Linked DNA regions of Aquibium oceanicum. The protein of the gene in region 2 interacts with the protein of the main gene of each other region in a pairwise test. Links are inferred from orthologs where the notes say so. Each region holds a gene or a part of one and is shown on either strand. Other genes may lie near its edges. The genes, in order: mtgA and BSQ44_RS16450.

The links.
Region 1: the proteins of BSQ44_RS16450 (region 2) and mtgA interact in binary tests that used the Escherichia coli proteins (3 or more experiments, as listed by UniProt). The link is inferred for Aquibium oceanicum from one-to-one orthologs.

The regions. Positions count from the first base shown.
Region 1 is NZ_CP018171.1:5,113,979-5,121,314, forward strand. Bases 1,799-4,605 are described here. They hold mtgA (monofunctional biosynthetic peptidoglycan transglycosylase), read left to right. Parts: upstream 1,799-2,748; coding sequence 2,749-3,462; downstream 3,463-4,605. Other genes in these bases: BSQ44_RS25065 (polyprenyl synthetase family protein), read right to left, coding at 1,799-2,563; rpmF (50S ribosomal protein L32), read left to right, coding at 3,622-3,804; BSQ44_RS25080 (hypothetical protein), read left to right, coding at 3,938-4,339; BSQ44_RS25085 (gamma-glutamyltransferase family protein), read left to right, coding at 4,384-4,605. Outside these bases: BSQ44_RS25060 (response regulator), read right to left, coding at 1-1,589; more of BSQ44_RS25065, read right to left, coding at 1,685-1,798; more of BSQ44_RS25085, read left to right, coding at 4,606-5,970; BSQ44_RS25090 (class I SAM-dependent methyltransferase), read left to right, coding at 6,119-7,039; polyhydroxyalkanoate synthesis repressor PhaR, read right to left, coding at 7,225-7,336. UniProt on the Escherichia coli protein: Peptidoglycan polymerase that catalyzes glycan chain elongation from lipid-linked precursors. May play a role in peptidoglycan assembly during cell division in collaboration with other cell division proteins.
Region 2 is NZ_CP018171.1:3,359,233-3,364,055, reverse strand. What follows is about bases 1-3,000. They hold BSQ44_RS16450 (peptidoglycan D,D-transpeptidase FtsI family protein), read left to right. Parts: upstream 1-633; coding sequence 634-2,367; downstream 2,368-3,000. Other genes in these bases: BSQ44_RS16445 (UDP-N-acetylmuramoyl-L-alanyl-D-glutamate--2,6-diaminopimelate ligase), read left to right, coding at 2,422-3,000; ftsL (cell division protein FtsL), read left to right, coding at 290-637; rsmH (16S rRNA (cytosine(1402)-N(4))-methyltransferase RsmH), read left to right, coding at 1-280. Also shown: more of BSQ44_RS16445, read left to right, coding at 3,001-3,876; BSQ44_RS16440 (UDP-N-acetylmuramoylalanyl-D-glutamyl-2,6-diaminopimelate--D-alanyl-D-alanine ligase), read left to right, coding at 3,873-4,823. UniProt on the Escherichia coli protein: Essential cell division protein that catalyzes cross-linking of the peptidoglycan cell wall at the division septum. Required for localization of FtsN.

The DNA.
Region 1 (7,336 bases), 1.8 Mb from region 2 along the record:
GGCAGCGAAATGGTGAACGAGAAGGTCGATCCCTCCCCGACCGAGCTCTCCACCGCGATCTTCCCGCCCATCAGTTCCACCAGCCGCGAGGCGATGGCGAGCCCCAGCCCGGTTCCCTCGTGCCGGCGGGTCGACGAGGCATCGACCTGTGCGAACTTGTCGAACACCGCGGACAACTTGTCCCGCGGAATGCCGATGCCGGTGTCCTCGACGCGCAGCGTGATGTCCACGGTCTCTCCGCGCACCGTGCCGGAGATATCGACCAGGACATGTCCCTTCTCGGTGAATTTCACGGCGTTGCCGACCAGGTTGGTGGCGATCTGGCGGAAGCGGCCGACGTCTCCGACGACCGAAACCGGCAGCGCTGGATCGACCCGGACGATGAGTTCGAGGTCCTTCTCCGCGACCTTTGCCGAAACCAGCGTCGCGACGTCCTCGATCGCCTCGCCGATGCGGAACGGCGCGGGATCGAGTTCCAGCTGCCCGGCATCGATCTTGGAGAAGTCGAGGATGTCGTTGATGATCGTCAGCAGCGAATTACCCGACTTCAGGATGACGTCGACGAACATCGACTGCCGCTTGTCGAGTTCCGTACGCTCCAGCAGTTCCGCCATGCCCATCACCCCGTTCATCGGGGTGCGGATCTCGTGGCTCATGTTCGCCAGGAATTCCGACTTGGCCCGGTCGGCGGCCTCGGCCTTCAGCTTGGCGCCTTCCACGGTTTCCTTCGCCCGGCGCAGGTCTTCGTGCGATGCATAGATGTTGCGCATCATCGGCTCGAAGATACGCAGCCCGACGAGCCCGCCCGCCGCGATCATGACGATCGCCACGACGAGCAGCGACAGCTGAAGCGTGCCATATCGCGAGATCATGTCAGCGTTGAGCTGGTCGAGGGAACGCGACAGGTTCGGGCGTAACCGGTCGTTGGCGAACTGCTTCAACTGGAGGAACACCCGCTGGGCGGCGGGCTGCGAATTGTCGCGGAAGATGTCGAGCCGGTCGGCGTGGGTGAGAACTTCGCGAATGTCGCGTTTCAGGGAGGCGGTGCCGTCTCCCTCCCAAATGTCGCGGACGGCCTTGGGTGCATCGATACCGATGATGGCATCGAGCAGCGTGTCGCCGCCCCCGATATTGCCGTCGGACTGGTTCCCCGCCTCCCCCGCAGTGATAGAGCGGCTCTCGCCGACCATGACGTCTCCTTCGATCGCATGCTCCAGCGCCTCGTAGGCTGACTGGAGACGATCGAGCGCATCGCGAAGATCGGCGCGGATCAGGGCGACTTCGGGAGGCGTTTCCAGAGACCCGTCCCTGTCGATTGAAGAGGGCGCCGCCATATCACCTGAAACCGTCGTGGAGGCGGCGGATGCCGATTTGCGGATGCGCGTGTTGTCAAGGCGCATCGTCTGGTAGAGCACGTCGCTCGTGGCATCTGCCATCGACGTGATGACCGCGCCGAATTTCACGTTCGTCTTTGCCAGTTCCGACTGCCACATCATGAAGCCGGTTCCGGCGGAGACCACCATCACGAAACCGGCCAGAATCGCGTAGATCCGGCCGCGCATGTAGGAGCGCGTGATGACTGGAGACATGGCGTACCCGAAAAACTGAAATCGCCCGAATGTCCGTAAACATCGAGCAATCGCGTTAAACCGGGCTTAACGCTCAGCTTTTCCGCCTGATCGGGTCAGTGGTCGCGCTCGATCACGAACCGCGCGGCCGTGCGAAGCATGGTCCCGGCCTCGCCGAACGGCCGCAACAGGTCGTTGGCCTGGTCCATCAGCCCGGACAATTGCCGGCGCGTCCACTCGATGCCGTGCAAGCCGGCGAGCGTCGCCTTGCCCGCCGCCGCGTCCTTTCCCGCCGCCTTGCCGAGCGTGGCGGCATCGGAGGTCAGGTCGAGGAGGTCGTCGGCGAGTTGGAAGGCGAGGCCGATCGCGGAGCCGAATTCCGCCAGCCGCTCGCGGTCGGCGGGACTCGCCTGCCCGACGATCGCGCCGGCCTCGCAGGCGAAGCGGATAAGCGCACCGGTCTTCATGGCCTGGAGCCGGAGGATCCCGTCCTCGCCGGGCGTCTCTCGCTCGGCCGCGAGATCGAGAAACTGTCCGCCGGCCATGCCGCCCAGTCCCGCCGCCCGCGCCAAACGGGTGACGAGTTCGACGCGCCGCTCGGCCGGGAGTTCCGTCTCTTCGCTGGCGATGACGTCGAAGGCGTAGGTCAAGAGGCTGTCGCCTGCGAGGATCGCCGTCGCCTCGTCGAACGCCCGGTGCACGGTCGGCCGCCCGCGCCGCATGTCGTCGTCGTCCATGGCGGGCAGGTCGTCGTGGATCAGCGAGTAGCAATGAATGCATTCCAGCGCCGCCGCGACCCGCAAGGGGGCGGTACCCGTCGCGCCGAAAAGGGCGGCACTCTCCAGTAGCAGGAACGGCCGTAGCCGCTTCCCGCCGCCGAGCGCCCCATGGCGGATCGCCTGCAAGAGGCCGGACGGCCGCGCCACCTCGCCGTCGCGCGGGCGGTCGTCCAGAAGCGCCCGCAGCATGGATTCCACGGCATCGGCATGCGCCATGCGCGTTGCTTCGAAGAGGGTTTCGACATCGGCTTGCATGCGGGCGAGCGATGGCCGCAAATTCCCCGGTGGTCAAGCGCGGCGTTGCACCTGGTGTTCTCGCGCTTTATGTCCACGATAGGTGAAGCGAATGCATGCCCGTTGTGGAAACACCCGAAGTTGACCCCGAGCCCGCGGAGGGCCCAATGGCGCGCCGCGCGGCGAAACAGAGACGATCCCGGTTCAGATTGCGCAGGTGGCTGGGGGTCCTCCTGGTGGCGCTGGTCGCGCTCGCCCTGATCCCGGCGGCATTGACGCTGCTCTATCTGCTCCCCTTCGTCCATCCGATCTCCACCCTGATGGCGAAGGACCTCGTCACGCTCGAGGGCTACGAGCGCGAATGGGTTCCGCTGGAGGAGATCGCACCCGTGCTGGTTCACTCCGTCATCATGTCCGAGGACGGCCAGTTCTGTTCGCACCGGGGCATCGACTGGGGCGCCCTCAACCAGGTCATCGACGGCGCACTGGCAGGCGAGGAGACGCGCGGCGCCTCGACGATCCCCATGCAGACGGTCAAGAACCTGTTCCTGTGGCAGGGCCGCTCCTTCGTGCGCAAGGCGCTCGAAGCTCCGATGGCGCTCGCCTTCGACGCCATCGTGCCCAAGAAACGCATCATGGAGATCTATCTCAACATCGTGGAGTGGGGCCCCGGCATCTATGGCGCCGAAGCCGCTGCGCAGCACCATTTCGGAGTATCGGCGGCCAAGCTGTCGCGCCGGCAGGCCGCCCTCCTCGCCGTGACGCTCCCCAACCCGATCGCCCGTACACCGGGGCGGCCGACCTCCGGGCTGAACAAGCTCGCCAATGTCATCGAGAAACGGGCACAGCAGGCCGGCTCCCACATTCGCTGCGTGAAGTAGGACGCCTCGGCGCGGCCGTGCGACAAAAATTTGGCGACCCCGCTGGCCAAAGCGGGTTCCAGCGTGTATAGGCACGCGACTTTCAAAAAACAGCCTGTCGCGACTGGCTCTTCGAAACGAGGGCGCGGCGGGCTTTGACCGATCGATGGAGCAGGTTCCATGGCTGTACCCAAAAGAAAAACCTCGCCGTCCAAGCGCGGCATGCGTCGCGCCGCCGACGCGCTGAAGGCCCCGACCTATGTCGAGGACAAGAACTCGGGCGAACTTCGCCGTCCGCATCACATCGACCTGAAGACCGGCATGTACCGCGGCCGTCAGGTTCTCGAATCCAAGGAAAGCTGAGCCGCCTTCAGGCTCTCTTTTCGTGACGCATCGACCGGCCCCGTGCCGGTCTTTTGCGTTTGTGGCCTGGCATCATCTTGACGCTGCGCTCCGGCCCGCTACACCGGTGCGGACCTGACAAAGCGAGTGCGCAATGGCCTCCATCCCGCTGCTGATCGTCCCCTTCATCATCTTCAACCTCGGCCTCGCCGGGATGCTCGGCGGCGGTCCAGCCGGACCGTGGGAGCAGGTGCTCTTCACCATCCCGATGATGTCAGGCGGCGACTGGTCGATGACGCTGGGCGACCTCACCATCCTGATCGCGCTCATCCTGCTCTTCGTCGAGATCATGAAGTCGACCCGGACCTCGAATGCCTCCGTCGTCGACCATCTCCTCTCCACCTTCGTCTTCGTCGCCTATCTCGTGGAGTTCCTCCTCGTGCGCGGCGCCGCGCATTCGGTCTTCTTCATCCTCCTCGTCATCGCGCTGGTCGATCTCGTGGCCGGCTTCTCCGTCTCGATCCGCTCGGCGGGGCGCGACGTCAGCTTCAACTGATCGCTCCCGTCGAACAGACGCGTAACCGCCGCCACGGAGGTTCCTTGCGCAATTTCGATCTGCCGGGCCGCTCCCCCGTGATCGCCGAGAACGGCATGGCGGCGACTTCGCACCCGCTGGCGACGGCCACGGCCCTTTCGGTCCTGAAGGACGGCGGCAACGCTGTCGATGCCGCCATCGCCGCCGCCGCGACGCTGGCGGTGGTCGAGCCGCACATGACGGGCATTGGCGGAGATTGCTTCGTCATCCTGGCCGAGCCGGACAGCTCGCTGCATGGCCTCAACGGCTCCGGCCGCGCGCCGGCGGGAGCGAATGCGGCGTGGTATCGCGAGCGCGGCTTCACGGACATGCCCGCCACCGGCCCGCACAGCGTGACCGTCCCCGGCGCGATCAAGGCCTGGGAGGTGCTGTCGCAGCGTTTCGGAACCCGCGGCTTCGACCGGCTCTTCCTCGACGCCATCCGCTACGCGGAGGAAGGGTTCGCGATCCACCCTCGAGTCGCGCGCGACTGGGCGCGTTATGCCTCGGAACTCGCCGCCGACGAAGGCGGCGCGATGCACTATCTCCCCAATGGACGCACGCCCCCGGTCTTTGCCCGCCACCGGCTTCCGGCGCTCGGCGCGACCTTGCGCCAAATCGCCGAGCGCGGCTCCGTCGCCTTCTACGAGGGAGAGGTCGCCACGGAAATCGCCAGGACCGTACGCGAAAAGGGCGGATTCCTGACCGAGGAGGATCTGGCGAAAGTCTCCGCCGACTGGGTCGATCCCATCACGACCGCCTACCGCGGCCACGACGTGTTCGAGATCCCGCCGAGCGGCCAGGGCCTCACCGCCCTGATCATGCTGAACCTGATGAAGCAACTCGGCGCCGATCGCACTTCCGTCGACGGCACCGACCGCTGGCACCTGATGATCGAGGCGGCGCGCCTCGCCTATGCCGTGCGTGACAGCCACATCGCCGATCCAGCTTCGATGAACTGCGACACCAGGGATTTGCTCGACCTGGCCTACGCCAGGGCCCTCGCCGGTGGCTTCCTCCAGGAGCGGCGCAACGACAGGATCGTGCTTCCCCCGGTTCCAAACTCCGACACGGTATACCTGTGCGTGGTCGACCGCGACCGCCGCGCCGTCTCCTTCATCAATTCGCTCTACTCCGGTTTCGGCTCGAGGATCGTCACGCCGAACTCCGGCGTCGTCCTGCAGAACCGCGGCGCTTGCTTCACGCTGAAGAAAGGCCACCCCAACGAACTCGCGCCGGCCAAGCGTCCAATGCACACCATCATCCCCGGCATGGCGATGAAGGCCGGGAAGCCCTCATACGCGTTCGGTGTCATGGGCGGAGCCTACCAGCCAATGGGCCATGCGCTGGTGCTTTCCAACATGCTGGACTTCGGCATGGACCCGCAGCAGGCGATCGATTTTCCGCGGCTGTTCTGGGGCGAGGACGGCACGCTGGAAGCGGAGGCCGGCATTCCGGCCGGTGTCCGCGAGGGACTGGCCGCGAAAGGTCACACCCTCCGCGACGCCCTCGGCCCCTGGGGCGGCGCCCAGCTCATAGCGATCGACCACGAGAGCGGGTTCCTCATCGGCGGATCGGATCCGCGCAAGGATGGGTGCGCGCTGGGGTGGTGAGCGGCAGGCTCAGACTGTGTCGGCCCGTCTCTGCCGTAAGTCTTCAGACGCGTCGGCGTCACAGCAACAGTGGTGAAAGTCAGATTGGTGATTGAAATCAACCCCCATGATATGCGAAGTACTTCGAGGACTGAGCGGGAACCAACTGATGAAAACCGAGGACGAATATCTTAAAATGATAAAAGCCTCGGAGTGGAACCGCACGGTTCCACCTTGGGTCGAAAACACTTTCTCAATGATGCGGCCCCCTGAGAAGGCGATGCTGTGGCATTTGACCAAGGATTTCCACCGCCCGCTCGATTGCATCGTGGATGCAGGGTGCTGGACCGGAGCATCCACCTTGGCTTTCTGCCTTGGAATCAAGGATGGCGGCCATCCGGCGCGCAGCGGCATGGTGGCATCGTTCGATTTGTTCGTCGCGGATGAACACACCCGGACGATTTATCTCCAGCGAAAAGGTCTCGATGTAAAAGTTGGCTCCTCACTTATACCCATTTTTCTGAACAACATTTACGGTCACGAAGATCTTATATCAATCGTTAAAGGCGACCTCCTCGATCACAGCTGGAGTGGCAGGCCTATCGACATTCTTTTCCTTGATCTTTTGAAGACAAAGGCGTTGAACACGCAGGGTTCAAAGATATTCTTCCCCCATCTCCGACCTCAATCGATTATTATTCAGCAGGATTATGTCTTTGATCATCTTCCATGGATTCCGCTGACGATGCAGATGTTCCGCGATCATTTTGAGGTTGTCGGATATTGCCTTTCAAGTGCATTGTTCATGGTGAGGTCGACGCCATCCGAGTCCGAGGTGAGCGAGCGACTTGCCGAGATGGATGAAATGCCTCTGGAGGCGAAACTGGTCGCGTTCGATGAGATCATTTCGCAAATGCCCCACCCCGTGCAGCGTACTCAACTGGAATTGTCTCGCATGTGGTGCGCTCTTCATTATGGGGGACCGGATCGCGCAAGGCACGAACTGTCACTCTTCGAGTACGACGAGAAAATGAATTGGGTCGCGTTGAAGCTACGTCAACTGGAGCACTCGATCGCGCGAGCAAGATAGAAATGATGGTCCATGCGTCGTGCAGGCTCCCTCCTCTCGGGTGTTAGATAGTCATCCAACACCTCTCAGGAGAGTGAGCAATGCTTGGGCGGCGCCAGTAAGTCATGCTCGCAATTGGGCTATACTTGCGTAACTGGACAAATCAGCAACCCGGCTATCAGGCGATAGGGGAAGTTCGGCCCTTCTCACCCCATCCGGTCGATCTTGCGCTGCATCGCGGCGATCTGTTCCTTGAGTTCCTTCAGCTCATCGCCGCTCTGGGCGGCCGGTGCAGGCTGTTCTTCCGGCTCCGGGCTG
Region 2 (4,823 bases):
CTTCCATTCGCTAGAGGACCGGATCGTCAAGCGCTTCATGGGCGAGCGCGCGGGCGGCAGCGGCGGCTCGCGCCACCTGCCCGAAGTGCAGGCAGTGCCGCCGACCTTCGACAAGCCCGCGAAGGTGATCGCCGCATCAGAAGCCGAGGCGGAACGCAATCCGCGCGCCCGCTCGGCCAAGCTGCGCGTCGCGGTCCGCACGGAAAACCCGGCCCGGCCGGAAGACCATTCGATCTTCGGGCTTCCGAAGCTTCCCGAAATCCAAGCCATCCATGGATAGAAGATGAGCCTGTTTCGAGCCACGGACATCCTCCTCATCGCCGTCATGGTGTCGGCCGCGGCCTTCACCTACAAGACGAAGAGCGCGGCGGAGGACCAGCTTGCGGAAGTGCGCCAGCTCGAGCGGCAGATCAGGCTGGAGGACGAGACGATCGACCTCCTGAAGGCCGACTGGAGCCTGCTGACCCAGCCGGTGCGGCTCCAGCAACTGGTCGAGGTCTACCAGGCCGAACTGAACCTCCAGCCGGTCGAGGCGGAGCAGATCGTCGATCCCGACGACATCCCGATGAAGCCGCTGGACGAGGACGAATCCACATCTCCGGATGACGCAACCCTGACCGGGAGCACCACGCGATGAAGGGTCTGTTGAGGAAAGCCGCCGGGATCGTACGCCGGAAACCCGCGCGCGCCAGTGGCGACCAGGCGGCCATCGTCGTCGAAGGGGCGCGGAAATCGACCGGCGGGCGTGCGAAATCCCGGGTCCTCATGACGATGACGGTGTTCTTCGCGATCTATTCGGTCATCGCCGGCCGGCTCGTCTTTCTCGGTCTCCAGGACGGGGAGGAGACCAGCATCTTCGGCGGCGCGCGGATGGCGGCCTCCCGTCCCGACATCGTCGACCGCAACGGACAGGTGCTCGCCACGGACATCAAGTCGGCCTCGCTTTTTGCCGAGCCAAGGCGCATCGTCGATGCCGACGAGGCGGTGGAACTGCTGACCTCCGTGCTTCCGTCGCTCGACTACGAGCAGACCTACAAGAAGCTCAAGAGCGGTTCGGGCTTCGCCTGGCTGAAGCGCGAGATCACGCCGCGGCAGCAGAACGAGATCCTGCAGCTCGGCCTGCCGGGCATCGGCTTCCGGTCGGAAAAGCGGCGCTTCTATCCCGGCGGCCCCACCGCCTCGCACATCCTGGGTCTCGTCAACGTCGACAATCAGGGCATTGCCGGCATGGAGAAGTACATCGACGGGCAGGGGCTCGCCGATCTTCGCGCCACGGGCATGGTCGCCTCCTCGGAACTCGAGCCGGTGCGGCTTTCGATCGACCTCAGGGTCCAGCACATCGTCCGCGACGAGATCGCCGCGGCGATGGAGCGCTATCACGCCATCGCGGCGGGCGCCGTGGTGCTCAACGCCAAGACCGGCGAGATCTTCGCCATGGCGTCGGTTCCCGATTTCGACCCGAACAACCCCTTCAACGCCAACGACAAGGACAGGCTCAACCGCATGTCGGCCGGCGTCTACGAGATGGGCTCGACCTTCAAGAGCTTTACCACCGCCATGGTACTCGACGCCGACAAGGCAACGCTGAACAGCCGCTACGACGCCTCGCGGCCGATCAGCTTCGGGCGCTTCACGATCCGCGACTTCCACGGCAAGGGACGCGTGCTGACCGTGCCGGAGGTCTTCATCTACTCATCCAACATCGCGTCGGCAAAGATGGCCGAGAGCGTCGGCGTCGAGGGGCACCGCGAGTTCATCAAGCGCCTGGGGCTGCTCGACCGGCTGGTGACGGAACTGCCGGAAGTCGCGAGCCCCACCGAGCCCAAGGAGTGGAAGCAGCTCAATTCCATCACCATCGCCTTCGGCCACGGCATGGCGACCACGCCGTTGCAGACGGCCGTCGCGGCGGCGGCGCTCATGAACGGGGGCACCCTCATTCCGCCGACGTTCCTGCCGCGCAGCGAAGAGGAAGCGCAGCAGATCGGCCACCGGGTGGTCCAGCCGCATACGGTCGACGACATGCGCTATCTCTACCGGCTGAATTCCGAGAAGGGTTCCGGCCGCCGGGCCGAGGTGCCGGGCTACCGCGTCGGCGGCAAGACCGGTACGGCCGAGAAGGTGGTCAACGGCCGCTATGCGAGCGACAAGCGGTTCAACGCCTTCCTCGCCGCCTTCCCGATCGACGATCCGCAGTACATCGTCCTGTCGGTGATCGACGAGCCGAAGCCGGAAAAGCCCGGGATGGGGGCGACCGCCGGTTCCAATGCCGCACCCATCGTCGCCAACATCATCCGCAGGGCCGCGCCGCTGCTTGGCGTGAAGCCAGTTTTCGGCCATGAAAACCAGGCACTGCTGGTATCGAACTGATGATTCCCTATCGGCGCGCCGCAGGGACGGCGTCTCGCGTCTCGAAGAAATTGAATGAAGCTCAGTGATCTCGCCGAAATACTCCCTGTGGAATCCGCTGCCTCCGGCGAGCGGATCGTCGAGGGGATTACCTCGGATTCACGCGCCGTGTGTCCCGGCTTCGTGTTCGCCGCGCTCAGGGGCGGCAAGTCGGACGGCATGGCCTTCGCGCCCGACGCCGCGGCCAGGGGCGCGATCGCTGTTATCGCCGCGCTCGACGCCGATGCGCCGGGGCTCGGCATTCCCGTCCTGAAGTCGGCCGATCCGCGCCGCGCGCTGGCGCTGGCCGCCGCCCGTTTTCACGGCCGCCAGCCGGAGACCATGGTCGCCGTCACCGGCACGAGCGGCAAGACCTCGGTCGCAGTCTTCGTGCGCCAGATCTGGGCGCGCGCCGGCATGCAGGCGGCAAGCGTCGGTACTACGGGCGTGGTGGCGCCGGGGCGGACGGAATACGGCTCGCTGACCACGCCCGACCCGGTCGCGCTGCATGCGCTGCTTGCCGAACTCGCCGATGCCGGCGTGACGCATTGCTCCATGGAGGCGTCGAGCCACGGGCTCGACCAGCGCCGGCTGGACGGGGTGAGGCTCGCGGCCGGCGCCTTCACCAATCTCGGCCGCGACCACATGGACTATCACCCCACCATCGAGGACTACCACCGCGCCAAGATGCGCCTGTTCGAGGACCTTCTGCCGAAAGGAGCGCCTGCCGTCATCTTCGCCGACGACGCCTGGTCGCAGCCGACGATCGATGCCGCCGCGAAAGCCGGGCTGGACGTGCGGACCGTCGGCAGGAAGGGAACCTTCCTGACGCTGAAGCGGGTGGAGCACGAGCGCAGGCGCCAGCGCGCCGAGATCGAGGCCGAGGGGACCATCCACGAAATCCTGCTGCCGCTCGCCGGCGACTTCCAGATCTCCAACGCGCTGGTCGCGGCCGGGCTGGCGATCTCGACGGGTGTCCCGGCCGGCGATGCGCTGCGCGCGCTCGAGCATCTCGAAGGCGCGCCCGGGCGGCTCGATCTCGTCGGTTCGACGGGCGCGGGGGCGCCGGTCTATGTCGACTACGCGCACAAGCCGGAGGCGCTGGAGAACGTGCTGTCCTCCGTGCGGCCCTTCACCACCGGCCGCGTCGTCGTGGTGTTCGGATGCGGCGGCGACCGCGATCGGGGCAAACGGCCGATCATGGGCGAGATCGCGACGCGGCTCGCCGACGTGGTCATCGTCACCGACGACAATCCGCGCAGCGAGGTGCCGGCCGAGATCCGCGCCGAGATCCTGACGGCCGCGCCCGGCGCCATCGAAATCGGCGACCGCCGCGAGGCGATCCGGAAGGGCGTCGGCATGCTGGCCGGAGGCGACACGCTGATCGTGGCCGGCAAGGGCCACGAGGAAGGCCAGACGGTCGGCACGGTCACCCACCATTTCTCCGACCACGAAGAGGTCCGCAACGCCTTGGCGGAGCTCGCCCGATGAGCGCGCTTTGGACCAGCGAGGCGATGGTTGCCGCCATGGGCGGGCGTCCGCTCGGCAATTTGCCGCGGGAAATCACCGGCATTTCCATCGACACGCGCACGCTTGCGCAGGGCGAGGCCTTCTTCGCCATCAAGGGAGAGAATTTCGACGGTCATGACTTCGCGACCGCCGCGATGGCCGCCGGCGCCGGCCTCATGGTCGTGGCCGAAGACAGGCTGGCCTCTCTCGGCCGGCTCACCATGCCGATGATCGTGGTGGAGGATGTTCTGCACGCGCTGGAACTGCTTGGCGCCGCGGCGCGGGCGCGGTCGAACGCGAAGGTCATCGCCGTCACCGGCTCGGCCGGAAAGACCAGCACCAAGGAAGCGCTGCGGCTGGCGCTCTCGCCGTCGGGCAAGGTGCACGCGGCCGAACGATCGTTCAACAACCACTGGGGCGTGCCGCTGACGCTGGCGCGCATGCCGCAGGACACCGACTACGCGGTCTACGAGATCGGCATGAACCATCCGGGCGAAATCCGGCCGCTGGTCAAGCTGGTGCAGCCGCACGTCGCCATCGTGACGATGATCGCCGCCGCGCATCTGGGCTTCTTCCATTCGCTCGACGACATCGCCCGGGCCAAGGGTGAGATCTTCGAGGGCGTGACACCCGGCGGCCACGCGCTCGTCAATCGCGACGACCACCGCTGGCGGATCCTGGAGAAGCTCGCGAAGGAAGCGGGCGTAAAGCATGTGCACGGCTTCGGCGAGCATTCGCGCGCGAACTACAAGCTGCTTCAGTGCGACCTGCACGCGGATTACTCCATGGTCACCATCCGGGTCGGCGGCGACGAGGTCTCGGTGCGCATCGGCGCGCCCGGACGCCACGTCGTCCAGAACGTGCTGGCGGTCTTCGGCGCGGTGCATCTGGCGGGCGCCGACGTCGCGGCGGCCGCCGCGGCGATGGCC